2 regions of the Robertmurraya sp. FSL W8-0741 genome follow, and region 2 is predicted to be linked to the other one. Evidence: riboswitches for the same ligand, from Rfam matches in the RefSeq annotation. Region 2 holds a riboswitch; the other holds the start of a gene.
What was found. Region 2 has a riboswitch for FMN ahead of ribD (bifunctional diaminohydroxyphosphoribosylaminopyrimidine deaminase/5-amino-6-(5-phosphoribosylamino)uracil reductase RibD). Riboswitches for the same ligand answer to the same signal wherever they lie in the genome.

Region 1 (16,181 bases), 1.7 Mb from region 2:
GCATCTACACTCGAATTTTTTCCACCAACAACGACGACATCTTTATCAAAATATGGATGAGCTTCTTTGAAATAATGGAATACTTTAGGTAAGTCTTCACCAGGGACATTCATATAATTAGGGTTATCATAATAGCCTGTAGCAATCACTACGTATTGACAAGAGTATACTTGTTTATCAGTAGTTACAGTAAAGAAGTCATCCTCTTCTTTTTTTACTGATTGTACTTTTTCATATGTATTTACACTCAATTGTTCTCTCTTCACGACCTCACGATAATAGACTAACGCTTGATTTCGCTTTGGTTTATAGTGCTCAGTTACAAATGGATAGTTTCCCACTTCAAGCTTCTCACTTGTGCTAAAGAATGTTTGATGGGTTGGATAATGATAAATAGCGTTGACAATATTACCTTTTTCAATAATGAGTGGGTGGAATCCTTTTCTCTTTAAAGAGATTGCCGCAGCAATTCCACATGGGCCGCCCCCGACGATGATTACTTCTTCCTTCTTCATGGTAAACACTCCTTGATTATAACTAAGGAAGGACTCACCGATTGGCAAGTCCTCGTTCTTATTGTATTGTTTATAATTTCAAACCGCTTGTCCAGCTACAGGCCCCTAGCACCTATTGTCCTTCAAGCCACCTCCCTACGATAAGTCAAACTCGATTCGCTTTCGCTTATCGGTTTTCCTTTATCTCAGTCGCTGTCTCTCCAGGCCATACGGTGCTAAACAGGGGCCTTCCGCTTTTCTTTTTGTCCAGCTACAGGCCCCTAGCACCTATTGTCCTTCAAGCCACCTCCCTACGATAAGTCAAACTCGATTCGCTTTCGCTTATCGGTTTTCCTTTATCTCAGTCGCTGTCTCTCCAGGCCATACGGTGCTAAACAGGGGCCTTCCGCTTTTCTTTTTGTCCAGCTACAGGCCCCTAGCACCTATTGTCCTTCAAGCCACCTCCCTACGATAAGTCAAACTCGATTCGCTTTTGCTTATCGGTTTTCCTTTATCTCAGTCGCTGTCTCTCCAGGCCATACGGTGCTAAACAGGGGCCTTCCGCTTTTCTTTTTGTCCAGCTCCGAGCGCTATCGGCTCGAGGTCATAAGCCATTCTGTCAAGGAGGTTAAAAAAACAACCTCCCTGCCAGCCTGTCTTATGCTTGTCGCCGATGGGCAAGCGCTCTCCGCTTTTCTTTGTCCAGCTCCGAGCGCTATCGGCTCGAGGTCATAAGCCATTCTGTCAAGGAGGTTAAAAAAACAACCTCCCTGCCAGCCTGTCTTATGCTTGTCGCCGATGGGCAAGCGCTCTCCGCTTTTCTTTTTAAATCCAGCCTCTGAATCTGGATGCTTCCGCCATTTTTCTTACACCGACCATGTAGGCAGCAAGCCTCATATCTACTCTACGACTCTGAGCTGTACCATAGATGTTTTCAAAGGCTTTTACCATAACGGTTCTTAGTTTGTCTTCTACTTCCTCTTCTGTCCAATAATAACCTTGATTATTTTGCACCCATTCAAAGTAAGAAACGGTAACGCCGCCAGCAGATGCCAAAACATCTGGTACAAGAAGGATTCCTCTATCAGTTAGGATTTGCGTAGCTTCTAATGTTGTCGGTCCATTAGCAGCCTCCACGACTATTTTCGCTCGAATATTATGAGCATTATCTTCAGTTATTTGATTCTCAATTGCAGCAGGCACTAAAATATCACAATCCAACTCCAATAGTTCTTTATTTGAGATCGTATTATTAAATAATTTAGTTACCGTTCCAAAACTGTCACGACGATCGAGTAAATAATCAATATCCAAGCCATCCGGATCATATAAACCACCGTATGCGTCTGATATCCCAACGACCTTTGCACCTGCATCATGCATAAACTTTGATAAGAAGCTGCCCGCATTCCCAAATCCTTGGACGACAACACGAGCACCCTTTAATTCAATGCCCTTTTTCTTTGCAGCCTCTTCGATGCAAATGGTTACACCCTTTGCTGTTGCCGACTCTCGTCCATGTGACCCACCTAAAACAAGCGGCTTTCCTGTAATAAATCCCGGAGAATTAAATTCGTCAATCCGGCTATATTCATCCATCATCCATGCCATAATTTGCGAATTGGTGAAGACATCTGGTGCCGGGATATCCTTTGTAGGACCAACAATTTGACTAATTGCTCGTACATAACCACGACTTAAGCGCTCAAGTTCTCGAAATGACATGTCTCGTGGATCGCAAACAATTCCACCTTTTCCTCCACCGTATGGTAAATCAACAATTCCACATTTTAAACTCATCCAAATGGAAAGTGCCTTGACTTCCTTTTCCGTAACATTCGGATGAAAACGAATTCCACCTTTTGTAGGACCAACAGCATCGTTATGCTGGGCCCGGTAGCCAGTAAAGACTTTTACAGATCCATCATCCATTCTTACCGGAATTTTGACCGTCATCAATCTTAAAGGTTCTTTCAAGAGCTCGTAGACTTCTTCGGGGTATCCAAGTCTTTCAAGAGCATTGTGTATAACAGTTTGAGTAGACTTTAAGACATCAAGCTTGTCTTCATGATTTATATTTTCAGTACCTTTCTCGGCTACCATCTAAAATAAACCTCCTAAAATCGCTTTCAATAATTGTCCTCTTTCAGTCACAAGTATACACCTTTGGATAATTAATGCAAGATGAATGAGAGCCTTTTTTACACACATTTAATAAAAATTGTAACCGCTATCATTTTAATGTTATAATGATGAGTCCATTTCATAAATGCGTACTTCAAGTTTAAAAAAAAGCAGCCTTTGCTTTCGTACAAAATTAAACAATCATAATTAATTAGTAACGATATGATTCGCCTTTAATTCGCTCGCGCGCATTTGGACATCATTTTAGTACAAAAAAGGCAGCTTGACCTTTTCCTAAAAAACAGAAAAAGACTCCAATAAGAGTCATACTCTTATAACGAAGCCTTTATTCCTTTTATTCCGTTACAAAATGTTCCATCACCGTCTCGATTGCATTGCCGCTCATGACATTTCGGCCGTATTCTTCTAACCAGTGGATACTTCTTAACGAAATATCACCAAATTCCGATAAGACAGCGATCATGCTATCCGACTGACGAAGCGCATCCTCTTTGAACGATAAAAAATATTTTTGTGCAAAACTGTACAAGCTTCCACCACGAATATTTAAATTCCATAATTGTCGGGATAGCTGGATTACATCCTCAAAATCGTCAAACTCAAAAAGTATTTGATCACTATTCTTAGACATAACAGCCATATCTATAAACCCATCATGTAGGGATTGATCTTCCTCTTCTTCCATCGTAACGATCATAATCATCCCCTGAGCGTGCATAGAAAAAATCTCAACTGCAACAGAGCCTTCAATTTTAACACCAAACTCATCACTCGCCTCTTCAAGCATATCGTGAAAAAGCTGATGCCATTTTAAGGAATCCTTCCAAATATCCTCTTTTGTAAGCCCTCGTTCCATTAAATCGTCTGACGTAAGGAAGATCTTGATTTTATTATAATTCAATCGCTCTATGCGCATATTTTTTGCCCCCTACTGTGACAACTCTTAATGTAGTTTATGTAAATAAATAGGGATGGTGAGTCGTCTAATTAGGGTTTTTGCTATTCTTCATTTCCTTTTTAAAGTAATGACATGAGTCTCCGGGCTAGCACCTAAGCGCAGCGGCAATGAAGTTGTGCCGTACCCATTGCTCACGAGTATTGCTGTCTCCCCGGTTCTCTTTAATTTCCCGATTTCATAAGGACCAAAGCCAAAAATTCTAATCTGTCCTCCGTGTGTATGACCACTTAACACGAGCGAGATTTGATCTTCACGCTTGATTTGTTTTTGAATTTTCGGGTCATGACTAACCAATACTTTAAACCCACCTGGACCAGCATCTTGTAAAGCCAAGTCTAAACGTGCTCTTTTCCTCGAAATATCATCAATACCTAATAAAACAAAACGATCTCCTTCTTCAGATTCGAATGAGACTGCCGTGTTATCGAGGATTTTTACTCCATACTTTAAAAGGACAGCGTCCAGTAGCCGAGGATTAATTTCATAATCATTATTCCCCCACACAAAATAGGTTGGTCCTATTTCCGTAAGCGATTTAATATTTTGTTCTACACGTTCAATTGGCACCCTTTTTTCTAAAAGGTCTCCTCCTATAATCACTAGATCTACTTTTCCTTTCACTTCCGAAACAATATCCTCTGATAGCAATCGCCGATGAATATCAGAAATAAAAAACAGCTTCACTTCACCAAAGCTGTCGGGAAAGTTTGCAAATGAAATTTCTTGATAAAGGACTTGATCAGAATGGGCTAATTTATACATATAAGCAATAAGCCCGATAGCAAAAGACATGATGATGAAAACAAAAATAAAAACCATAGTTCCTCCCGGTTACCCTTTTCTCTAAAATTCTAATGGAATCATACCATAAAGTTATTAAAAACAGAAAAAAATCCCTTCATAACAATCTATGAGAGGGATCGTTTTTTCTTGCTTATCAATATTTTTCGAACAACTTTTTAATCTTCATAGATATCAAGAATTCGGAATCCGGAATTCTCGAGTTTTTTTACGAATTTATCAACATTATCCTTTTTCTCAATTTTCATCACAATTCTGCGCACAAGCTTATCCGTTTCATCAAATGTAACAAGAGAAATGATATGCTCATGAAATTGATGAGCAATATCAGCAAGACGAGCAAGACGCCCTTCCGTTTCAATCGAGGTAAACGCAATTCTCACCCCTGATTTTCTAACACCAAAAGCGGATTGAAATTGCTCTAATACATCAAACCTTGTCACAATTCCTAAGTATTCATTTTTGTCGTTAACAACAGCAAGCAATGGAAAATCTTTTAACTCAAGCAGAGTTTTCTCAAAAATTTCCTGCCCTTTTAAATATTTATCCTTATATGTTGCGATATCACCACAGCTCTTTTTTTCTAAAAATTCATCCCTTGATAGGTCAGAGGTAAAAAAACTCTCATAGAGATTATGCCTTGTCACAATACCGGCATATTGATGACCTTGTAATACCGGCAGACCATCTATTTTATGCTCCTCTAATTTGTCCAAAGCGACTCTTAATGGTTCATCAGCCTGGACAGTAAATGTTTGATGCTTTGGAATCATGATATTCTTTACAAACATTTTTTCACCTCCGCGTTAATATCTACCTTAATTAATATATTCTACAAAATCAGAAAGAACTCCTTTCCTTTTCAGGAAAATAACTGTCATGTCTGTCGTTTTTTTTCATAAAATTGAATGATATATCTATAAAAGGAGGGCAACTATGTTTACACCCAATAAAACCTATTCCCCTTACGTAAGTCCCTTTGACCCTTGTAAGCCTATCAAAATAAAAAGCTACTCAACTCCACCGCATTTATATATAGGATTTCAACCAAATAATTTTCCCCAATTCACCCCAATGGAAGCGTTGAGAGCTGGAACACTTTGGAAACCACTATATGATCCTTATTACAACCCCAGAGAGTTGGCTAAGGGAGGGAAAACCTCATGAAAAAACAATTGCCACCGGAATTTTATGAGCTTATGGAACAACTTCAAGCCGTTGATTTTGTGCTTGTGGAACTGAGCTTGTATTTGAATACCCATAACAATGATTTTGAAGCGATTAACCAATTTAATCATTATGTAAGAGAGAGAAAAAGGTTAAGAAAAGCAGTCGAAGCCGTGTATGGTCCTTTAATGCAGTTCGGGCATAGCTTTTCTGGGCAACCGTGGGATTGGGATGACTCTCCTTGGCCATGGCAACTTTAAAAGCTTCTATACTTGAAAAATAGGAGGGATAGAATATGTGGATCTATGAAAAAAAGCTCCAATACCCTGTTAAAGTTAGCACGTGTAATCCGATGCTTGCCAAATTTCTTATTGAACAATACGGTGGTGCCGATGGAGAATTATCTGCCGCACTCAGGTATTTAAATCAGCGCTACTCAATTCCAGACAAAGTAATCGGCTTACTTACGGACATCGGCACAGAAGAGTTTGCCCATTTGGAAATGATTGCTACCATGATTTATAAGCTTACGAAGGATGCTACTCCTGAACAAATGAAAGCTGCTGGACTTGGAGACCACTATGTCAATCATGACAATGCCCTCTTCTACCATAATGCCGCCGGAGCACCTTGGACAGCAACCTATATTCAAGCAAAAGGAGATCCAATTGCCGATCTATATGAGGACATTGCTGCAGAAGAGAAGGCGAGAGCCACTTATCAATGGATCATTAATGTGAGCGATGATCCTGATCTAAATGATGGATTGAGATTTTTAAGAGAACGAGAAATCGTCCATTCTCAACGTTTCAGAGAAGCTGTCGAAATTCTCAAAGAAGAGCGTGATAAAAAGAAATTTTTTTAGTCTTTCGAGGCAGCGGCTGCGAATCCCTGCCTCTTTCCTTTGCATGAAAGCTTATTTATTCTCATGATAAAGGTTGATGTCGTAATTCTTTTTCATCATCTCAAAGACAAGATGACGATTTTTCCACGCATCCTCTTGTTTCCATAGATCCTTGCTCTTATCTATAATTTCACAACGCAGTGCATGGTACTCCTGTTCTGCCTTATCCTTCTTCTCTTTTAACAAATTCATCAAACCGTACAGCCCGAAAATGAAAACAAGGGCGTACAAATTATAAGTCTGGTCCAGAAAAGCGGAAAACATTGCTGCAAAGGAGTACGAATATGGGATTACTAACGTTTTATATAAGACGAAGAGGTAGATAAAAGCGGAAAAGATCGTTAACCAGATAACAAGGAAATGCCTGAATGTAAAAGCATCAAATTTTCTTTTTCGCTCCACTACCTTTTGGAGCATTTGCTTCGTTGCTTTATCGGTTCTCTCGTCAAGCATTTTAATCGATGTTTCCATTAACGTCCTCCCCATTCTAAGCAATTCCTGGTCTTGCTTTTTATAAAAATATATGATCTTGTCCTTCTGGTTATGATTTAAAACATGGCGATTATTTGATCTATTGGTATTTCGTCAGTACTAAACGAAAAAGACGATGTTATTTCAAACAATAACATCGTCTTTTATTCCTACTGCTCTATTGGTATTTTCAAAGTTTGTCCAAGCTGTATCTCATTTCCTTTGATCCCGTTTGCTTCTCTAATGATTTCAATTCCTGATTGTGATTGATAATATTTCATTGAAATTCGGAAGAGCGTTTCTCCTGTTTGTACTGTATGGTAAATAATCTCTTCTTTCACAGGTGCTTTATCATTAGGAGATTCCTTATCAGGAAGCGTATTATCCACTTTCGCCGGTTCAACCTTTTTCGATTCTTGCTCCACCCCCACTTCATTCTCTTCTATTCGAGTCAAGTCTTCATCCGGTTCAACACCCGTTCGCTCTTCTTCCATTCCCCGTTCACTTTGCTCATCATTTTTAACATCTACCGCCTCAATATTTCCTGATAAAGGACGATCAACAGATGCAGAACGATTCGATTTGCTTTCATTAATCGTATAAATGCTAAAGCTAACAATTGGTAGAAGGATGAAAAAAACAGCCAATAATCGAATCATAGGGTATTTTAACTTCACCTTTGTTCTTTTTGCCTTATGATAATGGACCCTGCTTCGTGGCGGCAGTTCTGGCGATGAATCTTTGATAGTTTCAGATTCCTCTTTTTTGCTAATTCTCTTTCTTAAACGTTCCGCCTGATCACGGTACGGTTCTTCTTTATTCATGTATTTTTCCCTCCTGTTCATGAGGTGGTTGTTTATCGTAGCGAACGGCTAAACCTAATAGAAAATCAACAACAAAATGCAAAACAATTGTGACAAGCAAGTTCTCTGTCACCATATAAATGTAACCTATTAAAAAACTGAGAAGTAAAATATTTACGAAAAGAAACTTGTTAAACAAGTATCGATAATGGATGAGTGCAAATAAAACGCTTGTGACAACTAGTCCAATATGAGTTTGGAGCACACCTCTGAATAATATTTCTTCACTAACCGCAACCATTGCAGCAATTCCTGCAATTTGCCATACAGTTCTATTTTCAAACATCCGCTTATTCAAGCCGCCATCGTCATAATAGGAAGGTGGCAGCATTTTCATCAGCAAGAGGTCCAATGCGACAATAGCTAAACCAGCCCCGACGCCAACATACCAAATTTTCTTATCGTCCCAAATAAACAACTCCCAAAATGATGAAAAATCATCAAACCAAAAGAACCCTATTACTAGCGCAATTACCAGTAGCAGTACTTGGGTTGCTATTAGGTGAAACGTGATTTCCCGATCGCTTAACTCCTGAACTATTTCCGTATATTTATTTTTCATGTTTACACGCTCACCCTTTTAATAAAATGCTGGATAAATAGGCTCTCCAATCAAATGAAAAAGACAAATTCGCCACATCTTCTTCCCTTTTTTGAAACAGATCTAAATCGATGCCACACACATCACAGCAATCCTTAATCGATATGTTCTTTGTTTCACTAAAATAATTCAAGATAATTTCTCTTCGGCAATGGCACGAGTGTACCCAATTCTTGATTTCCTCAATTTTTTTTCTTTTTAGCCTCGTTCTCTCTTCAACAAAGTGCTTGAACTGCTCCATTGAAGAGTCCAAAGAAACGGTGTTTTCAAGATTCTCAAAGAAATCGGTTATTAAGCGCCATTGAACATCATTTAACCCGACAAAGGTTCGCATTTCTTTTTCGCTACGTTTCCCCGATTTTAACCATTGGCGTACATATTCAATCTGAGTCTCGTTTGGAAGTTCATTTTCCACCAGATGATATGACAATGCCTCATCACCTGGTGAATATAGTAATATCGCTAAGCTTTTTTTTCCATCACGACCAGCACGACCAATTTCTTGTATATAAGATTCGATTTGCAGTGGCATATGATAGTGAATGACAAAGCGGACGTCTTCTTTATTTACACCCATACCGAACGCACTAGTTGCGCAGATTAAATCAAGTTGTCCATGGATAAATTGCTGTTGAATAAGAATTCGGCTTTCTTGATCCATGCCTCCATGGTAAGCCATAACTTTGTGAAAGCCCTCATCCTTTAATCGTTCAACTAGAGCTTCTGCCCTTTTGCGACTTGAAAAATAAATAATACCTGGCCCTTGAAGAAACGAAAGCAACTTTATCAGATGATGTTCTTTTTCCTCAGGAGCAGCCACTTTTTCTACCCTAATCGCAATATTGGGACGATCCATCGAAAAAATATGTTCATCCCAAGAAGATAATTTTAATACTTGTGCAATATCTGCAACCACTTCTTTCGTAGCTGTCGCTGTCAATGCTAACGTAAGTGGATTACCAAGCTGCTCTCTAATTGTTCCCAGCTTCATATAATCTGGACGAAAATCATATCCCCATTGTGAAATACAGTGGGCTTCGTCGATCACAAACAAAGAAATCGGCAACAATTGTAACCTCTGCTTTATTTCATCGAGGTTCAACATTTCAGGGGAAATGTAAATAAATTTATATTTTTCTAACTGGCGTAAAGCCTTGATTCTCTCTGCGCCTGTTAAAAATGAATTGAGCGCTATTACTCTTTTTTCACCTTGCATTTGCATTTGCTCGACCTGATCTTGCATGAGCGACAAAAGCGGTGAAATGATCACAACGATACCTGAAAGTACATATCCTGGAAACTGGTAGCACAATGACTTCCCTGTGCCAGTAGGTAAAACGGCAATGGTATTTTTCTTGTTTAGAACAGATAACACAACCTCTTTCTGTCCGGGCCGAAACGTAGAAAAGCGGAAATACTCCTGCAACTTTTTTTCTAGCTCAAATTTCATTATTTTCACCAAACCTGGTCAAAACTAATCGGATTTGAAAATAGGTTGCTTCTGGAACCAATTCACGAATCCGTCTTAATTGTTTAGAAGTTGCCTGTTTATGTGCAGCCATAATCTGTTCTATTATTTCCTTCCCTACAAAAGGTTCAATTTGAAATGTATGCATTTGAAGAGCAAGTTCAACAATATGATCCTGTATTGTACTAACTTTCAACTTTCTGATTTGAGCGATCTGTTCGAGTGAAAATCCTTTATTTAAGAGAGCCAACGTTTTCTTACTTGTATCTGTTAAAGGTAGAGCTGTTTCAATATCTGTTATAAGCGACGCTAAAAGCTTAAATTTCTTCGGTTCTTTTTGAACTCTAGACAAAATATAATGTAGCAATGCCTGAAATTGAAAATGATACAATGTTCGCTCTATTTTTAAATACTCACTTGCCTGTTTTTCCGTCAAACCAATTATCTCAAATCCAGTTAAGCGAATGACAAAAACACTTGGATCGATCTCGCGGCTATCTTCCAAAACATGAATAAGTTCTTTATATAGGCTATCACTAAGTTCTTTGCGATTGAATCGATTATTGATAAGATAATTTTTCAACCAATTGAGCAAAGGTTTCTTTCTCTGAATGGGAATATAATTTCGATCTTGATTAGCTAAATGTGAAGTTACTTGAACCAATAATGATATCCTCTGCCAAAAGATGTTAGCATATTGGAAGTCCCAACCATTCAAATAGGATAAAAACGGATAATTTTCAGACTCTCTTTTCATATACGCTAAACCATTGCTTGTGAGCTTATAATACTGATCATTTGTTGCAGTAACTAAATTTTTCCTTTCAAGCTCCTCAACGATCTCTTCAAATTGCTTTCTTGTTAGGAAATCACATGTTTTATAAAATTGTGCAATTTGGAAAAGATGAACATCTTGTATGGTCTGGGAAGATTTTTTTCCACATAGGAGATGATATAAAGAGTATATTGTTCTCTCGTCATTTATTTTATGTAAACAGAAAAGAACGACAAAATATATAAATGGAGTTGGCATCCTATCACCCTATTACTATATTTTGAAAAATAGTTCCTCATGGGAGAGCAACAACACGTTTTTAACGGTATTCTTTAATATCATAATTCGACGTGTTTCCCCATTTATTTTAACATGAAAACGTAAGAAAGGCTCCTATTCCGTTCCAAAACGTTGTTATGATAAGCATTCTCATTAATTTTATATTGAAATGTTACTCATACAGTTTTACAATAAAGAATGAGGGAATACGTTTCAGAAACTTTAATGAAATGTATGAAAATAAATGTTTAATTCATTGGGAGGTTTTTACATGGCAAAATATACAATTGTTGACAAAGAAACATGCATTGCATGTGGGGCTTGCGGAGCTGCTGCGCCAGATATTTACGATTATGATGATGAGGGTATCGCATTTGTAACGCTTGATGATAACGAAGGAATTGTTGAAATTCCAGATGTTTTAATAGACGATATGATGGATGCTTTTGAAGGCTGTCCAACTGATTCCATTAAAGTTGCAGACGAACCATTTGATGGAGATCCATTAAAGTTTGAATAGAAGTAAAGCAGCGCAGGAGCTTACTCGTCGTCGTTACTAGCTAGAAGGGACTGTCTTTCCGATATAGGAAGCCTGAATAGCGACAGCTGTTCTTGATTGACTAATCGTAGGCAGTGAATGTCTAAAGTTTGTTAGGCTTTGGCTACTTGCGCCAGTTATAGATACACGTTTCGAAAGGGTGCTCTTCAACTAAGCACTCGATAATTTCCGAATCAAAAGAACGGATTGTCAACAAAAGGTAGTGAGAAGCCCTTCTCGCTACCTTTTGTCATTTTTTTGTTTCGGAATGGTGGGAAAAAGGCTGATTTCCGCTTTTCGGGGGCGGGCGGTGAGCCTCCTCGTCGCTGAAGCTCCCGTGAGGTCTCATCAGTCCCAGCTAAATCCCCCAGAAGTCAAGTGCCGCCCGCGAAAAAGCGGCCACCCCGAGTGGAAATCTAACCACATGGATATTCTATCTATATTTAAAATAAAATAGGCCGTAGGCAAACTCGAAATCTCGAGTTTGCCTACGGCCTGAAACTCCTCTCACAAAAAGAGAGGACTTTTTCTTTTAGAGACATTTGTTATTCCTATTTATATTCGATATGCTCTCTGTTTTCCAATCCAAGTGTTCATTCTAGTGAAGAGAAGCATAAAGACGATTGATATTAAAATCCCTTTAACAATATTGAACGGAAGTATACCGGCGACAATCATTTGCCTTGTTTCCTCACCGGACATGGCCGGGAACCCCATAAACATTGTATAAGCTGGAAGGATAATAAAATAATTTAAGACGCTCATGACAACAGCCATCAATATCGTTCCAACAATTAATGCGTAGGTCATACCTTTTTTCGTTTTTAATTTTTCATAAATATAGTATGTTGGAATGACGAACAGAACTCCTGCCACGAAATTCGAAAAATGACCTACAGGAATACCTGTGTCACTGCTTGTCAAAATATAATCCAACACATTTTTAAATAATTCAACCAGTACCCCAGCAACTGGTCCAAAAATTAATGCAGCGATTAAAGCAGGAATATCACTAAAATCGACCATTAGAAATTTTGGAAAAGGTGGTAATGGGAAGTTTAGAAGCATCAGAACAAATCCAATACTGCTTAACATTCCGATTGAAACTAAAACTTTGATGTCGTACTTCTTCATTTTCCTCTCTCCTTTTAAGGATCCATCTCTCCTAAAGAAGAAAGGTTCAGCCTTACTAAGCTATGCCCATTGATAAGGAACAGCAAGATGCTCACAACCTAGTTGAATCCATTTCTCAATAAATAAAGTGAAAAAACGCACAACCAATTCATTCTACTGGATGATAAAATGCAGTTTTTTCATCGAACAATGGATTAATGCTCGATTTTATCACATTATTTCGAAATGGCCAGATGTTTTAAATCCTGAATATTCCCTCCAAAAACAAACTCCCCCAAGTTTTTACTTGAGGGAGAATAAAACGGCACGCTTAATAAACATTCAAACTAGCAAATTTGAACGCTTGCAGAACCTCCATCTTCTCCCATCCAGACTATACTGTCGGCTTTGGAATTGCACCAAATCCTGCCAAAGCATTTCGTTAAGCTCAAGAAGAAACTTCTTAAATTCACTTATGCTTATGATTGGCTCGCGGGCTCAGAGACTAACACTCATTACCGCCGGTCGGGAATTACACCCTGCCCCGAAGATAGACCAATATTTAATTACACCATTATTATAGCGTACTGAAGCGACTTTGTGAAGAAGTTAACCTTATGCTCGATATTTTTTGTTATTTTCATCGATTTTATGGTAAATTATAATAGTAATTTCATAAAAAGATAGGCATTTTATCGCCTCAGAAAAAACCATAAACATTTATATAGAAGGAGATAAAAATGGATAAAATACTTATTTTCGGTCACAAAAATCCAGATACGGATACCATTTGCTCAAGCATTGCATATTCTTATTTAAAAAATCAACTTGGTTTGAATACCGAGCCTATCCGCTTAGGTGAGATTAACGGAGAAACTGAGTTCGCTCTAAAAACATTTGAGCAAAAAGTGCCACGATTTGTTCAAGCCGTATCAGCAGAAGCTAGCAATGTGATTTTAGTTGACCATAACGAGCGCCAACAAAGTGCAGATGACATTAATGATGTTCGTGTTTTAGAAGTTATTGATCACCACAGAATAGCTAATTTCGAAACTAGTGAACCGCTCTACTATCGAGCTGAACCGGTCGGCTGTACGGCGACGATTCTTAAGAAACTGTTTAAAGAAAATAATGTAGAAATTGAAAAAAATATAGCCGGGCTAATGCTTTCGGCAATCATTTCCGATTCTTTGTTATTTAAGTCGCCTACATGCACGAATGAGGACATTCAAGCTGCGCAGGAACTGGCTCAAATAGCAGGTGTAGATCCGCAAAAATATGGTTTAGACATGCTTAAAGCTGGTGCTGATTTAAGCAAAAAGTCAGTTGAACAGCTGATCTCCCTTGATGCAAAAGAGTTCCAAATGGGGAATAGCAAAGTTGAAGTTGCTCAGGTTAATACTGTGGATATCGAAGATGTTCTCTCTAGACAAACCGAAATTGAATCGGCTCTGGAAGCTGTCATCACTGATAAGGAGTTAGACTTATTTGTCTTTGTCATCACAGACATATTAAATAGTGATTCTACCGCTATTGCTCTTGGTCGCTCAGCTGATGCTGTCGAAGAGGCTTACGGTGTGAAATTGGAGAATCATACCGCCTTATTAAAAGGGGTTGTATCCCGTAAAAAACAAATTGTCCCTGTTTTAACGGATGTGTTTAACAAAAGATAAATAACATAAAAAAGAGTCGTAGGTGCTAATGCCTACGATTTTTACTAATTTATGACACCACTTTCAAGAAAGCGTTTTCTTCAGATAACGAACATTAATTCTACATTGACATATTAATATTCGTTTTGTAAAATAATCAGAAAATTGATAATTAGTAGGAGATGTTCAAATGTATCGAGTTTTAGTAGCCGATGCGATTAATGCAGAAGGCTTGCAGCCATTATTAGATTATGCTGATGCTCAAGTAATTGAAAAAAAAGTAACAGACACAGAAGTTAATTTGAAGGAAATTGATGCCATTCTTGTAAGAAGTGCGACGAAGGTAACCGAAGAGCTCCTTGAAAAAATGCCTCAATTAAAAATTATTGCACGAGCGGGAGTCGGAGTTGATAATATAGATGTTAACGCTGCTACAAAGCGAGGGATTATTGTTGTCAACGCACCAGATGGAAATACTATTTCAACCGCAGAGCATACGTTTGCAATGATGGCTTCTCTATTGCGCAATATTCCTCAGGCGCACGCATCTGTTAAAAATTTGGAATGGAAAAGAAATGCATTCGTTGGAAACGAACTTCATGGGAAGGCATTGGGAATTGTTGGATTAGGCAGAATTGGAGCAGAAATAGCAAAACGCGCGAAAGTATTTGGAATGACAGTCCTTGTTTTTGATCCGTTTCTAACAAAAGAAAGAGCAACTAGTCTCAATGTACAGAGCTGTAGTCTTGATGAAGTCCTTGAACAGGCAGATATCATCACTGTCCACACCCCTCTTACTAAAGAAACGAAAGGCCTGATTAATGAAACCGCAATGAAAAAAACAAAAAAAGGTGTCTATTTTCTTAATTGCGCCCGCGGTGGCATTATCGATGAGCAAGCATTAGCTGTCTATATCGGAAACGGCCATGTTGCTGGTGCAGCCTTAGATGTTTTTGAAGAGGAGCCACCAGGAGAACATCCACTCTTGAAATTTGATAATGTCATTGTGACACCACATTTAGGCGCTTCTACGAAAGAAGCCCAATTAAACGTAGCCACACAAGTCGCTAAAGAAGTAAGAACCTATTTTGAAGATCGTCCAGTTACAAACTCCATTAATCTTCCAGCGATGTCCAAGGATATTTATGAAAAAATTCGACCGTTTCACCATTTATCAAAGCAGCTTGGCTCGATCTTATCACAATGTGTAAAAGAAGGTATCGATGAGTTATCTATCAATTACTCAGGTAGCGTTACTGAACTCGAAACCTCCTATTTAACAAAAGCTCTAATATCTGGTTTCTTCAAAAACCGTATAGACGTACATGTCAATGAAGTAAATGCCCTGCTCACCGCAAAGGAGCGAGGCATTACAGTTGGAGAGAAAATTTCAACCAATTCGTTTGGTTATGCAAATTGTATTACTGTTACAGCCAAAGTAGAGAATAGACAATTTTCATTAAGAGGGACTTATATTGATCATTATGGGCCGCGAATCGTTCATATGAATGATTTTAATATTGATTTCCATCCCGAAGGAAATTTATTATACATTCAACATATGGATCGACCTGGTGTCATTGGCCGCGTCGGTAAAATATTAGGTGATCACGCTATCAATATTGCAACTATGCAAGTGGGTCGAAAAGAAATAGGCGGAGAAGCTATTATGGTGCTGTCCTTTGACAAACCACTGGACTCGACTGCTCTCCAATTACTATCTGAACTAGACGATATCGTCTTAATGAATCAAATTACTCTCTAATCTTATTAATGTTTATCGATCGGAGGAAAAACTCCTCCGATTGTTTATTGCTGCTTAATCGTTAAAATTTGCTGTGGCTGTATTATTTCGCTGCTTAAATGATTGATTTCCATCAGCTCTTCAACTGATAAATTAGCTTCTTCTGCGATACTAGTTAATGAATCCCCGGGTTTAACAATATATTGTT
Region 2 (16,181 bases):
ATTTTATTTTGTCAATTACACCAACCTCAGAGGTGCGGAAAATTAATAAATTAGAAGGCATTAACGTATATTTTCATAAACAGCCTGAAAATCCACTCTTTATCAGCTTAGTTATCACTTCTGCCATTTCTTTCGGTGGTTTATCCATTCCGTTATTGAGCCATTTTCTGATGACATCGATGCTCCCGCTTATGATAAAGGTACTTATATAAACAGAAAGCTTGGGGTCAAGCGTATGTACTGCTTTCCAATTTTGCATGAAGGCTTGGTGAGCAAAAGTGATCACTTTTTTCTGGAAGTTGGTGTCCGTATTTTCGTCTAGAAGTACTTGGCAAACTTCTTGCTTAGAGGTGAAGTATTCTAGCAATCTCTCTATCAATTGAAGATCGCCCTCGTCTTTATCATAGGTGCATTGGTTAAGGTAACCAGCCATATCTTGAATAATTTCTTCCTCAATTTTATCGAGGAGATCGAAATGATCGAGGTAATGGGCATAAAAAGTTGAGCGATTAATATCAGCAAGCTCACAAATTTCTTTTACGGTAATGGAAGAAATTGATTTTTCTTTTAATAACTTGATCAAACTTTGCTTTAAGGCCATGCGTGTATACTTTTTGCGTCGATCTAATTTGGAATTCATGAGTGAACTCTCCTTGAATTTTTGATTTTCCCAACACAATTATTAAATGTGTTGGAAAAATTACAGATGTTGTTAAACTGATTATTGAATAGGCAACACCCTGTTTCTATAATGATATGGTGAATATAAAAAAATGGCAAGAGAGGTGAGGGATGATAAACATTGCAGCACGAGTTATTAAACATAAAAAATCCGTTGCGATTACTTTTATGATCCTGACCATAATATCTACCTTTGCACTTTTTACAGTATCGGTTAATTACGATATGAAGGATTATTTGCCAAAGGATGCTGGCTCAACAATCGCGTTGGACATTATGGAGCAGGAATTCGAGGGTGGTGTTCCATCCAATCGGGTCATGGTGAAAGACGTAACGCTCCAAGAAGCGCTTACTTTTAAAAAACAGCTGTCTGCAATTGATGGTGTCTTTGATGTGACTTGGTTGGATGATGCGGTTGATATTAAATCACCGCTCGAAATGGCTGAGCCTAAAACAGTGGAAACATATTATAAAAATGATACAGCGATATATTTATTCAGTATCCGTCCAGGTGATGAAGTCCAGGTGACGCAAGCCATTTACGACCTTATCGGGGAAGAAAATGCCCTTGCCGGTGAATCGGTGAATACTGCAACCCAACAAACGATGGCAGGAAAAGAATCGATGTTTGCAGCCATGTTATTAGTTCCAATTATCATTATCATTTTGGTTGTATCGACCACTTCATGGATAGAGCCACTGTTTTTCTTAACGGCAATCGGTATATCAGTCTTAATTAATATGGGAACCAACTTTTTTCTTGGGGAAGTTTCTTTCGTTACCCAGTCAGTGGCCCCCATTTTACAATTAGCTGTTTCACTGGATTATGCGATTTTCCTACTTCATAGTTTTTCAGATTATCGGAAAAAAGTTGCCGATCCGAACGAAGCGATGGAGCTTGCGATGAAAAAATCCTTTTCTGCCATTGCTGCCAGTGCGGCCACTACCTTTTTTGGGTTTATAGCACTGTCCTTTATGGAATTCGAAATCGGCTCAGACTTAGGAATTAATTTAGTCAAAGGAATTCTTTTAAGCTTCATAAGTGTTATGGTATTTTTACCAGCGCTTACGCTTCTTTTTTATAAATGGATTGATAAAACACAGCACAAACCTTTACTCCCTAGCTTTAAAAAAATGGGAAATGGGGTTGTTAAAGTTAGGCTAGTAAGTTTTATTTTTGTTCTTTTATTGATTGTCCCAGCCTTCTTAGCACAAAGTAAAACAGATTTTACATACGGCATTGGAGAGCAACCGGAGACAACCAGGACGGGTGCCGATATTGTGAAAATTAAAGAAGAGTTTGGCGAGAGTACGCCGATTGTTTTACTCGTTCCAAAAGGGGACGTTGTCAAAGAAGAAGAGCTTGTACATGATTTAGAGGAACTCAAGCATGTAACAAGTGTTCTTGCTTATGTCAACACAGTCAGTGCGGCGATTCCTCCTGAGTACTTAGATCCAGCTATTACGGAACAATTTTATTCCGAGAATTATAGTCGAATCATCTTGCAAACCGAAACAAAAAATGAAGGAAAAGAAGCGTTTCAGCTAATTGAAAAAGTACAACAGGCAGCCGATGAGCATTATGAAGAAGATGTCTATCTTGTTGGGGAAAGCGTGACCTTGTATGACATCAAAACGACAGTCGAAAAGGACAATAAGTTAGTTAATCTATTAACGATTGGAACTGTTGCTTTGGTTTTATTTGTCACATTCCGTTCAATTTCGATTCCAGTAATATTGCTTCTCACGATTCAGACATCTGTATGGATTAATTTATCGGTTCCATATTTTACAGATTCACCACTTCAGTATGTGGGATATTTACTTATTAGTATTATTCAGTTAGCAGCAACGATTGATTATGCCATTTTGTTAACAGATGCGTATAGAGATTATCGAAAGGAAATGAACGTCTTTCAAGCGGTCAGAAAAACAATTGATGATAAAATATTCTCGATTGGAGTTTCCGCTTCGATTTTATCAAGTGTAGGCTTCATTTTATGGATTACGTCGACTAATCCAATTGTTGCTTCCATTGGGCTATTGTTAGGTCGAGGAGCATTGCTTGCGTTTATTTTAGTTGTATTTTTCTTACCTGCGATGCTGGTGCTTTTTGACAAATTGATTATAAAAACCACTTGGAAAGCAAATTTTCATAAGGAGCAATGATGATGAGGAAAATAAAGAAAATTTTATTTGTCTTTGTAGCGCTTCTTTTATTGCTTCCTTCATTTCTTGTAACGGCTGCTGCAAATTCAAATAAGTCGGAAGACGATGTTTCTTCAAGGGAGGGCACTGTCTCTTCAAAGGATGAAGTTGTTTATGCAAAGCTAAGTGCTACGGGTGAAAGACAAGAGATTTATGTCGTCAATATTTTGGATGTAGAACAGGCGGGGAAAGTAGTTGATTTTGGGCGTTATTCTCATTTGAAAAATTTAACGGATTTAGCCGAGCTCGAACAGCAAAATGGTGCAGTTGAATTTGTTGCCCCTAAGGGAAAATTTTATTATCAAGGAAATATTGATGAACAATCCTTACCATGGAATGTTTCCGTGTCTTATCTGTTAGATGGAAAAATGATTTCCCCTGATGAGCTTGCCGGAAAAGACGGGCATGTTCAAATCAGGGTTCAGACAAATGCCAATGAGGAAGTAGACCCTATATTTTTCCAAAACTATTTATTGCAGGTTTCACTTTCTTTAGATTTAGAGATTTATCGAAATATTGTGGCACAAGATGGGATGATTGCAAATGCGGGAAAAAACAAGCAAATCACCTTTACAGTGATGCCTGAAAAAGAAGGGGACTTCCTCGTTGAAGCTGATGTTCAAGGCTTTGAACTAGAAGGCATCGATATATCAGCAGTTCCATCATCAATGGCCATTGATTCCCCAGATATCGATGAAATGGTCGGTGACATGGAATCCCTAACAGATGCAATTGAAGAGCTCCATAATGGAGTTGGAGAACTTGATACAGGTGTCTCACAAATAAATTCAGGAGTGAAAGAGCTCCGTACGGGTTCTGAACAATATCAAGATGGAATGAAGGCAGTCGCCGCTTCATCCTCTTCATTAATTGATGCGTCAAAGCAAATTAATGAAGCTCTTGTAATGTTGAATCGATCGTTAAGCAGTAATTCAGAAGAGATGGACCTTGGGGAATTGAAAAAGCTTCAAGATGGACTGCACCAAATAGCGGGAAGATTAAAAAAAACGTCAACAGGTTTAGCTACGCTAAAGAAAAATTACGCTATTTCATACCAAACTTTAGATGGTGCGATGAATGCTATTCCAGCACAAGAAATTTCCGAAGCACAAATCCAAGAGCTATATGGTAGCGGTGCTGATCCCGATGTATTAGACCGATTGCTGGATACCTATTCTGCCGCACTTAAAGCAAAAGGCACTTATACAGCTGTCAAAGCTGCTTTTGATGGGGTGAATTCTACATTAGAACAGGTTAGTGGAGGTCTTCTAGAGATAACGACGCATCTTGAAACAATGGCAAAAGGAATTTCTTCTTCCCTAGAAAATAACGATATGGCAGATTCATTTGTTCTATTACAAAAAGGAATTAGCGATCTTTCAGCGAATTATAAAAAATTCCACTCTGGATTAGTCGGTTATGCAGGTGGGGTAAGTCAATTATCAAGCTCATACGGCATGCTCAATAGTGGTATTGCTGATTTGTCAACTGGGACCGGCGAATTAGAAAGTGGTGTCAGTGGGCTCCACGACGGTACTGGGGATCTAAAAGATGCGACAAGTAATATTCCAGAGCAAATGAAGGAAGAAGTTGAGCAAATGATGGCTGAATACGATAAGTCTGACTTTGAAGCCGTATCTTTCATGTCAGGGGAAAATGAAAACATCAATTCTGTCCAATTTGTTTTAAAAACAGAAAGCATTAAATATGAGGAACCTGAAAAGGTTGAAGAATTGGAGGAAGAACCACAAGGATTCTGGGCTCGTTTGTTAAAACTTTTTAAGTAATCAAATGATATGAGTTTAAATTCGAAGGCACGAATTGAGAAGCCTTCATTCAATATAGTAAAAGAAAGTGGAGATAAAAGATTTCTTTCTCTCCACTTTCTTTTTGAGCTAAGGCGATATAAGGGAGAGCCGCAATTATTCACAAAGCACTGCAACAATAAAAGGTACTCGAATAAAACTGATAATAAACAGCTCATTTGAACGTCAAGTCCGTGTTTTTACGTGGAGCTCCACAATCGACTTTAAAATCCCCATAAATTTCTTGTTAAATACCATAGCTATACTTATTCGATGGCATCTTTCTCGAAAGCTGAAAATCGTTTAATTGAAATGCTGATAAAGATTTCCCATTTCAATGGCTCCAACAGCTGCTTCATAGCCTTTGTTACCCGCTTTTGTTCCGGCTCTTTCGATCGCTTGTTCAATTGAATCTGTAGTAAGGACACCAAAGATAATCGGTGTACCACTTTGCATTCCAGTAGCGGCAACACCTTTTGCGACTTCACTGCTGACATATTCGAAGTGAGGTGTTGCTCCTCTAATGACTGTTCCAAGGGTGATAATCGCATCAAAGATTCTTTGGTCAGCTAATTTTTTAGCAGCGAGAGGGATTTCAAAGGCTCCAGGTACCCACATTACGGTAATATCTTCATCCTTAACACCATGCCTTATTAATCCATCCTCGGCTCCAGCCAATAGTTTACTCGTAATAAATTCATTGAAACGAGATACAACGATTCCAATTTTCAATCCAGTACCGACTAAATTTCCTTCAAGTATTTTTGCCATGATCGATTCACTCCTATAAAAATTTAAAATATGTGTTCAAGTTAATCAATGGATAGTAAATGTCCAAGTTTTTCTTGCTTCGTTTTTAAGTAGCTTACATTTTCTTTTTTTGTTGGCATTTGCAGGGGAATTTGTTCCACTACTTCTAAACCTAAACCTGCAAGACCTGCGATCTTTCGTGGGTTATTTGTTAATAAACGCAGCTTTCGAACACCGAGATTTCGCAAGATTTGCGCACTGGTTCCATAATTTCTTAAATCAGCTTGGAAACCCAGTTTCTGATTAGCTTCGACGGTGTCATAACCTTGTTCTTGAAGTTTGTAAGCTCTTAATTTATTTATGAGTCCAATGCCTCTGCCTTCCTGTCTCATATAAAGTAGAATTCCGCGGCCTTCCTTCTCAATTTGTTCCAGAGCAGCATGTAGTTGCGGACCACAATCACAGCGATTTGACCCAAATACGTCACCTGTTAAACATTCTGAATGCACTCTTACAAGAATTGATTCATCTTCCCGAATATTCCCTTTTATCAGGGCGACATGTTCCTTGTTATCTGTTTTACTTGTAAAGCCAATTGCTTCAAATTCTCCAAATTTGGTAGGGAGATGTATTTCAACATGACGTTCGATTACTGAATCGTGTTCAAGTCGATACTTTATCAATTCTTTTATTGTAATTATTTTCAAGTCGAATTTATCCGCCAATAGCATTAGATCGTCAACTCGTGCCATTGTTCCGTCATTATTCATCACTTCACAAATGATGCCTGCTTGTTTAGAATTTGCTAATCTAGCTAAATCAATAGCTGCTTCTGTATGTCCAGCTCGACACAAAACTCCTCCCTCCTTGGCGATAAGGGGAAAAATATGACCTGGCCTTCTGAAATCATGTGGAAGGGAGTTGTCATCAATTAGTTTTTTCACTGTCAATGCTCGTTCATAGGCACTGATTCCTGTTGTTGTATTTATATGATCAACACTGACGGTAAAGGCGGTCTCATGATTATCAGTGTTATTTTCAACCATTGGCTGAAGTTTAAGCTTCTTCGCAGTGGATTCTGCAAGGGGAACACATATGAGTCCGCGTCCTTCCTTTGCCATGAAATTAATCATTTCCGGTGTTGCAAATTCTGCTAAACCAAGTAAATCTCCTTCATTTTCGCGATCTTCATCATCACAAACAATAATCATTTTTCCTTCCTTTAAATCTACTAATGCATCCTCGATTGAATGGAACATCAATTTATTCCTCCTTTCATGGCAAAGCTACATAAAACCATTTTCCTTTAGTAAATCAATGGAAACCCGCTTTATTTCTTTTGATTGAAAAAATGAAAATAAATATTTTCCAATCATATCGAATTCAATATTGACCTGATCACCGATTTTTTTAAGCCCAACTACACTTTCCTTAACTGTATGAGGGATAAGAGAAACTGTTAATCGATTATGCTCATTCCCAAATATCGTTAATGATGTACCGTCAAGAGCAATTGAACCTTTATATAAGGCGAGATGGTTGAATTGATTTGGGAAAGTAAGCTCAATGTAAATGGCGTTTTCCTTTTGTTCTCTTTTCGAAATTTGTCCAACGGTATCTACATGTCCAGTCACAAAATGTCCTCCGAATCGTCCGTTTGCTGCAAGTGCACGTTCTAGATTCACTAAAGAGCCTCTTTGCAACATAGATAAAGAGGTGCTTTTAAATGTTTCAGGCATGACATCAACAAAAAAGGAAGTCTGGCTAAAATTTGTGACGGTTAAACAGACGCCATTTACGGAAATACTATCCCCGATGTTTAAGCCTTCAAGCACCCTTTTTCCTTGAATGGCAAGAATGAGAGTATTTCCTTTAGATTGAATGCTTTCAATCCTTCCCAATTCTTCTATGATTCCGGTAAACATAAGACAGGTTCCTCCTTTGTAAGAGGTTTTGCTGTGATTTTGATATCTGATCCAAGCTGATCGACGGCAATGAACTGAAGCTGCATTCCATTCTCTACTAGCTCGGCACCAACACCACTAATAAAAGGAATCGCATTTCTGCCGCCAATGATTTTCGGAGCGATATAAGCTACAACTTGCTGAAAAGCATTTTCTGACAAAAAGGAGGCATGAACTTCTGAGCCGCCTTCTACTAAAACGGACATGATGTTTAATTCACCTAATGTAGTCAAAACTTCTTTAATGGAAACTTGAGCATTATTTTGTGTAAAAATAGTGATTCCTTGATCTTCGAGCTCTTTTTTTCGCTCGATATTAATTTGCTTTCCTGTAAAAATGAATGTCCTTGCTGAACGATCTTGTATAACCTGTGCTGACATGGGTATTTTTAGTTCAGAGTCTAAAACAATTCGAATGGGATTTTTTCCACCTTGGGGTCGTCTGGTGGTTAAAAGAGGGTTATCTTGTAGGATCGTGTTGATTCCTACTAAAATTCCATCATGCTCATGGCGAAGCTGATGGACATCTTGACGTGATTCAGGAGAGGTTATCCATTTGCTATCTCCTGTTTTAGTTGCTGTTTTTCCATCAAATGAAATGCCTGCTTTAATCGTTACGAATGGAGTGTTCGTTTGGATAAAGTGAAAAAATTTCTCGTTAAGTTGTAGCGCTTTTTCCTCGCATAAACCGACTTCTACCTCAATTCCAGCCTGAATAAGCTTCTCAATTCCTTTGCCTGAAACAAGAGGATTTGGGTCTAGCGTTGCAATAAATACTTTTTTAATCCCTGTTTGAATGATCAGATCAGCACACGGTGCGGTTTTCCCATAGTGGCTACAAGGCTCAAGAGTAACATACATGACTGCTCCTTTTGCATCGTTGCCTGCAGAATGTATTGCATGAACCTCTGCATGAGGAGTACCAGCTTTTAGGTGTACACCGGTGCCTACTAATCTTCCATCCTTCACCAACACGGCACCGACACTAGGATTGGGACTTGTTTGACCCAAAGTAGCACGAGCTAAAGAAAGTGCTATGTTCATATATTCACAATCATTCATTTTAAAGTAAAGTTGCCCCTTTCTATAAAAAATTCTCCATTGAAACGAAAATATCCCTTACTAAATGATAGTAAGGGAGAAAAATAGCAGCACAAATAAACGTCAAAACCAGCTTTTTTTGAGCATTTAACATATTCCTTCTCCCATCCAGACTATTACTGTCGGCTTTGGAATTTCACCAAATCCACCGTTTCCATATATGTGAAAACGGGTCACGGACTAAGAGGTACCCCTCATCACCGCCGGTTGGGAATTGCACCCGACCCCGAAGGAAATCCTATTCAATTAAAGAAAGCATAGCAGAATAAAAACCAGACAACAAGTATTAACAATCGAGCGTCATTAATTTACTATTTTTTATTATTGAATGTTGTCCTTAGAAAAAACATAGCTTACCTTGCGATAGCCCATTTTCTCTTCATAAAAACGATGAGCATCCAATCGTTGTAAGCCGGAAGAAAGTGAAACAACATCATAACCATTGTCTTTTGCCCAATAATGTACATAATTGAGGAGAGTTTCACCGTATCCTTTTGAGCGATGATTGGAATCGGTGACTAAATCACATACCCAGATGAATTTTCCGTTATAGAGAGTAATCATCGGCATGAACCCCGTGACAGCTACAATTGTTTCATCTTCAAGAATCGCAAACATGCGATAGTTTTCCTTATCTTTTGCCTCACCAATAAGTTGAAGATAGGTCTCTAAATCTAAATGAGTTCTAAGCTGATTCATGACAGGAAAGGCATCCACCCAATCCTGCTCGGTACACAATTCTTTTACTGTAGTGGTGTTTGGCTGGTTCAATTTCATCACCTCCATGAGCCTAAACTTATTAAACCATAAATAGATCGTGGTTATACAATATAATTTTGCAAAAATGATGGAGAATCCCTCATTTATTTGTCCAAGCGAACGTGATATGATAGGTAATAGAATTTGTGTTCGTATTTTGAGGAGTTGTAATCAACATGGAAAAAGCAGGGGAAAATATACAACCTCAGCCTTTTTTGAAGTGGGCTGGCGGGAAGCGACAATTACTTCCTGAGATTAGAAAATATATCCCAACTGATATCGATACTTACTATGAACCGTTTATTGGGGCGGGAGCAGTTCTGTTGGATTTACAGCCGAGGAAGGCTGTTCTTAATGATATTAATATCGAGCTTGTGAACGTCTATGAAGTTGTGATGAATCATGTAGATGAGTTAATAAAAGAATTAAACAAGCATGACAATGGCAATAACAGCGGCTACTTTTATGAAATACGTAATCTGGATAGGAATAGGGAAGACTATAACAAGCTTTCTCCTGTGGAAAAAGCAGCGAGAATGATCTATCTAAATAAAACATGCTTTAACGGATTATATCGAGTAAATAGTAAAGGTCAGTTTAACGTCCCTTTTGGAAAATATAAAAACCCGAAAATCGTCAACGAACCGGTGCTTCGCGCTGTTCATCATTACTTAAGTATGAGTGAAATCACGATTTTAAATACTGATTTTGAGAAGGTAGTTGAGGCTGCAAAAGAGGGCGATTTTGTTTATTTTGATCCTCCGTACGATCCAGTATCTGATACGTCTTCTTTTACTAGCTATAGTTTAGATGGCTTTAGAAGAGAAGATCAAATAAGATTGCGAGATCTTTGTGTCCAGTTAAATAAAAAAGGGTGCAGGTTTTTATTAAGTAATTCTGCGACTGACTTTATTAAAGAGATCTATCAGGAGTTCCACATCGAAATTGTATCAGCATCGAGAAGCATCAACTCTGTCGCATCGAAGCGGGGCAAAATTGATGAAGTGTTGGTGATGAATTATGAGCCAAACGAAAACAGATAGAGCTTGGGAGATCTTATTTGATCGGCACCACATTCTCCAAAAAATTCAGCAAGATGGCTTTTTTGAAATTCAAGCGAAAGAAATCAAAGAGGTTCGAGAGCCAAGACTGATGGCTAAGTTTGACCACTTTAGCCATTTGCCAAAGTTATTTAAAGAACATGGTTTGTCGATTTTGCCTCTCTCTCGCTCAAGCTATATTATTGGAGAATTCAATGTTTATGAGAAGGTGAAGTATAATCCAAGACTTAAGCCGATTCAAGTTGATTTACCAAGTATGATTACGACAATTGATCCTGCAAATCTCTATTCAGAAAGCTCGGCTCTCCATTGTGCTCATGTGACTGGAATGATGGAAAGGATTCTTGGGGAGTCATCCTACCAAACGATTTCAGGAAGAATGTCGTCTAAAGAATTTAATTTTAATATTCAAACGAAACAGGGAATGGAGCGTTTTATTGAGATAAAAAACTCGCAAATTGAAATTGATGGCGGCTATGAAAGCGAACATCAATTCATGATTGTGGAAGCGAAAAATGAGACGGTTGATGATTTTTTGGTAAGGCAGCTCTATTATCCCTACCGTTTATGGAAAGAGAAGACGAATAAAAAAGTAATTCCTGTGTTCTTTACCTTCTCTAATGATATCTTTAGTTTTTTTATTTATGAATTTACTGACCCGAATCGCTATAACTCATTAAAGCTAATCGAGCAAAAGGATTTTATTATTGCTCATGAAGGGATCGTACACGACGATATCATGGGAGTATTTCGTTCTGCTCAAAACGTTCCAGAGCCTGAGATTCCATTTCCTCAGGCAGACTCATTTATGAGAGTCGTGGACTTGCTAGGGTTATTGGTGGAGAATGATCTAAGCAAGGAGCAAATCACTTTAAATTATGCTTTTGATGAAAGGCAAACGAGCTATTATACAAGAGCTGGTATGTATCTTGGTTTAATCGAAACGTACAGGGATGGGAATAAGCAGGTAATGTTTCGTTTAACCCGAGCCGGTAGAGAGATAATGGGGCTGAAGACAAAAGAAAAATTCTTGAGATTGACCCGATCTATTCTTATCCATGAGCCTTTTAGGCAAGTATTAGCCGAGTATTTTGAAAAGGGAACCCTACCTGAAAAGGCCCGAGTCGTAGAGATAATGAAAAAGTCTCAGTTATACAATGTTCATAAAGAAAGTACATATTTCAGAAGAGCATCGACCGTTATGGGCTGGGTGAACTGGATTTTACAATTGCCAGAAACCTATTAAAATGTATGCTTTTTGTAAGTGGTCATGGATGTAAATAGAGACATAATATTACTAAAATAATCCATCTTTATGCGATAATAAAGATGGATTATTTTTTTCATAGTTGAATGAATCTTTTATGAAATCTGTCAGTTTGGTAGACTTATATGTTTAAATCGCCGGTAGAAACTTTTTTTGTTTGTATTTTGGAAAGAATACTTTTTCCGCAATGTGAATCAACCTTCATTACTCACTGTTGTTACTTAATTAATGCATGAAAGGAATGAACTCTATTTGAATGTTCTAATCTCCAAGTTTAAGGAAGTTTTATATGCGGTTCTTCCGATCACAGTAATTGTGTTGATCCTGAACTTTACATTAACCCCTCTTGATAATGCACTATTAATTATTCGATTTACAATTGGTGTGATGTTGATTATTATCGGTTTATCAATCTTTTTATTTGGCGTCGATATTGGGATAACTCCAATTGGTCAGCTAATGGGGAAATCATTAACAAAGACAAACAAAGTATGGATTGTCATGATTGTCGGTTTGCTGCTCGGTTTTTTTATTTCAATTGCCGAGCCAGACTTACATATTTTAGCTGGGCAGGTCGATTTTGTTACTGCAGGCCTTATTACAAAAATGAGCATCGTCATTATTGTCTCTATAGGAATAGGTGTTCTTATTGCTACAGGGCTTGTCAGAATTGTTTATAATTTCCCCTTATATAAACTACTAACGATTTTATACATAATCATTCTTATTTTGTCATTTTTTACAACTCCCGAATTTTTAGCGATCTCCTTTGATGCTTCCGGCGCAACAACTGGTGCGCTTACCGTACCATTTATTTTAGCTCTTGCCCTAGGGGTATCTGTTATGAAAAAGGATAGCAAAGCGTCTGAACAAGATAGTTTTGGCCTTGTAGCTATTGCATCAACAGGGGCAATCATTTCCGTTATGATTATGAATATTATATCGAAGTCGGATAAAATTACAGGCAGTTTGGAAGAACATGGTGAGCAATCCTTTTCAATACTAGGGCCATTTTCACATGAATTTCCGATCATAGCACAAGAGATTATTATTGCTTTGCTTCCGATTCTGATTATTTTTCTTTTATTCCAGAAATTTTCTTTTAAAATGTCGAGAAAAGAGGTAAGGAAAATTGTCACCGGATTAGTATTCACTTTTATTGGTCTTGTTTTCTTTTTAGTTGGTGTGAATGCTGGTTTTATGGATGTAGGGAGAGCGATTGGGCAGTCTATTGCCTCTTTGGATAGTAAAGCATATCTTATTATTGTCGCATTTGTATTAGGATTCGTTACAATCTTGGCCGAGCCAGCAGTCCATGTATTAACGCATCAAATAGAAGATGTAACAAGTGGATATGTAAGGAGAAAAGTGGTACTGTTTTCACTTTGTATTGGCGTAGGAGCTGCTGTAGCTTTATCAATGTTAAGGATCCTTATTCCTGAGCTTCAGCTTTGGCATTATCTTCTCCCAGGATATATTTTAGCGATCGGAATGACCTATTTTGTTCCAAAGTTATTTGTAGGAATTGCTTTTGATTCTGGCGGAGTGGCATCAGGACCAATGACCGCAACTTTCATATTGGCATTTGTCCAAGGTGCAGCAGAGGCGATGGAAGGAGCCAATGTTCTTGTCGATGGATTTGGGATGATAGCTATGGTTGCGTTAACGCCTTTAATTACTTTACAAATTGTTGGAGTTATTTTTAAATTAAAATCAGTGAAGAGAGGTGTGGTGAAAAATGTCCAGTAATTCTGAAATGAACATCTTTGAACAGGTTTGTATCATTGTCGACTTTGGCAAGGGAAGCAAGATTTTGCAAACAGCAAAGAAGCATGGGATTTCAGGAGGAACTGTTTTATTGGGCAAAGGGACAATCAAGAACCGCCTCTTGGAAATGTTAGCAATAAACGATATAAGAAAAGAGATTGTGATTCTGGTAGCTGATAAAATAACAGTAAATCAAGCTATTGAACAACTGGTCCATAAATTCAAATTGACAAAGACGAATCAAGGCATTGCATTTACAACCTCTGTTGGTCGCGTTATTGGTGCAAGAAGCTGCAAGAGTGCTCAATTAAATGAAGGTAGAGGTGCAGAAGAAAGTATGTATCATGCTATTACCGTTATAGTGGAAAAAGGAAATGCAGGAGATGTTATTGACGCCGCAACCGAAGCAGGTTCTAAAGGAGGCACCATTATTAATGCTAGAGGTTCTGGTATTCATGAAACGAGTAAATTATTTTCAATGGATATTGAACCTGAAAAAGAGATGGTATTAATTTTGTCAAAAAAGGAAAGTACAGATGCAATCGTTTCTTCCATTCAAAATAAACTTAAAATTGATGAACCAGGAAATGGTGTTATCTTTATTCAGGATGTAAATAAAACTTATGGATTATATGAATAATGATATAAAGGCGACTACTCGATTAGATGTGGTCGCCTTTTAATAGTGATTGGTTATCTTAAATTTTTTTGCTATTTGCTAAAAAGTCGCGATCAATTGCCTCAGGTAGTTTTTCAAGCCAGCCGTGCTTCACCATAATGTTATAGCAGATAGTTCCAGCCTGCATGGCGTGGTTAAAAACTTTTTTATAATTTAAGATAATATCTGTTCTAAGGCTAGCGCCTAATGAAGCACCGTAGTAGGAGAGTGCGGTATTTACGAGAAATGCGGCATGGAACATCATTAATTTATCAGAAAATGGGCTTTCAGTGGAGCTAGTAATTTCAGCATCCCATTTTTCAGGAATTGGGAGATGATCCTGCTCTAATATCGTATTAAAGCTCTCAGTGTCTTTGTTTGCCAGCTTTACATTTTTTAACATAAAATCGCGAACGTCCTCTGTTTTTGCCACTTGACTGAAGGCCAGACTTAAAGTTCGCACAAATCCGGTTTTTTTTGAATTAAAGAAAAGATTACTTATTTCCGTAATATTGAGCGGTCTTTTATCGCCAATTAAATTTGATAAAAAACCGGTGGAACTGGTAAATTCAGTTCCGTTAGGAGAAGGGACAATCGGAACTGGGGAATATTTTGGGTATGTTTCAGCTAATTTTATGATCTTTTGAAAGAGATCTTTAGATGACTCTAGACATTCGAAATAATAATTTTGAATATCCGTTCGTTGCGAATTGGTTATAGCTAAACTGTAAGCAGTTAAGCCGTGAATAGTCATAATATATGAATAAAATAAGAGAAATTGATCTGAGAATAAGCGTGGAGCTTTTAAATTGACATCATTTTCAGTAAATCCAATGGGAATTTGGAAGTCGGCATTTTTTAAAAATTCTTCAATATTTATTATATGTTTTTCAGCCAAACGCAAAGACCATTTTATTATCGATTTAATCTCATTATCTTCAACAATTCTCAAAAAGTATTTATACATACAAATCGCCATACTATCTCCCACATACTGCAACCAAAGTGCTGATATTTCCGCAGTGGTTAATTGTTGCTTTTTTTTAGAAGCTCCCAAAATACTTACCTCCAATTGATGTTTAATTTAATCAGTATGAAGTTATTTTATGGGAATAGCGATGAACTATACGGATAAATTGTGGATCATTGTTAGAGAAAAATGGAGACTGAGGAAGAGTTAGAAAACGAGAATATGTTAGGCAAGATATCATCGTTCTAACGCTAATCATTTCTTGCGCACACTTGCAATGTTAAATAAGCCACATTCAAATGATTCAAAAGGGGTGGGGAGTGTAAATTTAAATAATGCGAATACTGCGCCCCAAACGTTGCTCTGTTTTTCATGTGAATTCGGGTACTAGGGCGCAAAACCTCGGAGCTAATTAGATGGTCAACATAAGAGGAATCGATAACTTTATTCTTTTATATGTGAGTTAATGCCATCAAAGATGACTTCAAGTGAAGCAATGATCGTTGTTTCAAGTTTATCACGTTGATCATTGTGGTAAAAGTGTTTATTTAGGACATGAAAGTAAATGCTGACGATTAAGTCTGCCACCAAAGCAGTGTTTAAGTCACTATTTGCCTTTTTACCTTCTTTTAAAATATTTTCATAAATATTTGCTAAGTCACGGCGATTTTTAGATTCTAACTCGTAAACCTTTTCTCCACCTTCAGAGATCCCCTTTAAGGCGGCTTTGGCACTGAAGGCAGATTCCTTAACACCACGTATATCTTCCATAAGAACAGCAATAATTTTTTCCTTTGTGTTCAGTGAAACGGGGAGTTGTTCGGCAAATTCTCGTAATACCTTTATTTGATTTTGACCAAATTTTGCAACAATATCTTCCTTTGATGAAAAATAATTGAAAATAGTTCCTTTGGATACACCAGCTAATTCACAAATTTCTTGCAGTGTTGTATTTGCTACGCCTTTTTCTTGAAAAAGTGTCATTCCTGCTTCATAGATTCTTTCTTCCATTTGTTTCTTCTTATTAGCAGCTCTACCAAGTTTCATGTTATCACCACATTTTTCTAATAAGATACATAGTTTAATGATAAGTCTTTTATAAACATCTTTCTTTAACTATATACTTTTTTGAAAATATTTCTAGTGGTACGTATTTATTAATCAAGCCTATCGAGTAGTTCTTTGGGTTTT

Region 1: linked by a shared signal. The riboswitch ahead of NST02_RS10535 (ECF transporter S component) and the one ahead of ribD (bifunctional diaminohydroxyphosphoribosylaminopyrimidine deaminase/5-amino-6-(5-phosphoribosylamino)uracil reductase RibD) in region 2 are both predicted to bind FMN.

The regions. Positions count from the first base shown of each region.
Region 1 covers NZ_JBBOQG010000001.1:2,180,023-2,196,203, reverse strand. The annotation lists gene NST02_RS10605 (YpdA family putative bacillithiol disulfide reductase) at 1-515, opposite strand, end outside; gene NST02_RS10600 (Glu/Leu/Phe/Val family dehydrogenase) at 1,320-2,597, opposite strand; gene NST02_RS10595 (genetic competence negative regulator) at 2,974-3,555, opposite strand; gene NST02_RS10590 (metallophosphoesterase) at 3,646-4,416, opposite strand; gene NST02_RS10585 (CBS domain-containing protein) at 4,557-5,189, opposite strand; gene NST02_RS10580 (spore coat associated protein CotJA) at 5,335-5,565, shown strand; gene NST02_RS10575 (spore coat protein CotJB) at 5,562-5,825, shown strand; gene NST02_RS10570 (manganese catalase family protein) at 5,861-6,430, shown strand; gene NST02_RS10565 (YpbF family protein) at 6,482-6,940, opposite strand; gene NST02_RS10560 (LysM peptidoglycan-binding domain-containing protein) at 7,111-7,764, opposite strand; gene NST02_RS10555 (CPBP family intramembrane glutamic endopeptidase) at 7,757-8,365, opposite strand; gene NST02_RS10550 (RecQ family ATP-dependent DNA helicase) at 8,376-9,854, opposite strand; gene NST02_RS10545 (helix-turn-helix domain-containing protein) at 9,844-10,905, opposite strand; gene NST02_RS10540 (ferredoxin) at 11,198-11,446, shown strand; gene NST02_RS10535 (ECF transporter S component) at 12,020-12,598, opposite strand; FMN riboswitch at 12,951-13,133, opposite strand; gene NST02_RS10530 (manganese-dependent inorganic pyrophosphatase) at 13,318-14,250, shown strand; gene serA (phosphoglycerate dehydrogenase) at 14,420-15,994, shown strand; gene NST02_RS10520 (M23 family metallopeptidase) at 16,039-16,181, opposite strand, start outside.
Region 2 covers NZ_JBBOQG010000001.1:3,906,542-3,922,722, reverse strand. The annotation lists gene NST02_RS19155 (TetR/AcrR family transcriptional regulator) at 74-640, opposite strand; gene NST02_RS19150 (efflux RND transporter permease subunit) at 793-2,850, shown strand; gene NST02_RS19145 (YhgE/Pip domain-containing protein) at 2,853-4,676, shown strand; gene ribH (6,7-dimethyl-8-ribityllumazine synthase) at 4,998-5,465, opposite strand; gene NST02_RS19135 (bifunctional 3,4-dihydroxy-2-butanone-4-phosphate synthase/GTP cyclohydrolase II) at 5,507-6,703, opposite strand; gene ribE (riboflavin synthase) at 6,731-7,369, opposite strand; gene ribD (bifunctional diaminohydroxyphosphoribosylaminopyrimidine deaminase/5-amino-6-(5-phosphoribosylamino)uracil reductase RibD) at 7,351-8,469, opposite strand; FMN riboswitch at 8,601-8,746, opposite strand; gene NST02_RS19120 (GNAT family N-acetyltransferase) at 8,830-9,207, opposite strand; gene NST02_RS19115 (DNA adenine methylase) at 9,444-10,310, shown strand; gene NST02_RS19110 (type II restriction enzyme) at 10,288-11,574, shown strand; gene NST02_RS19105 (DUF1538 domain-containing protein) at 11,848-13,344, shown strand; gene NST02_RS19100 (P-II family nitrogen regulator) at 13,334-14,002, shown strand; gene NST02_RS19095 (DUF3231 family protein) at 14,061-15,077, opposite strand; gene NST02_RS19090 (TetR/AcrR family transcriptional regulator) at 15,435-16,037, opposite strand; gene NST02_RS19085 (hypothetical protein) at 16,158-16,181, opposite strand, start outside.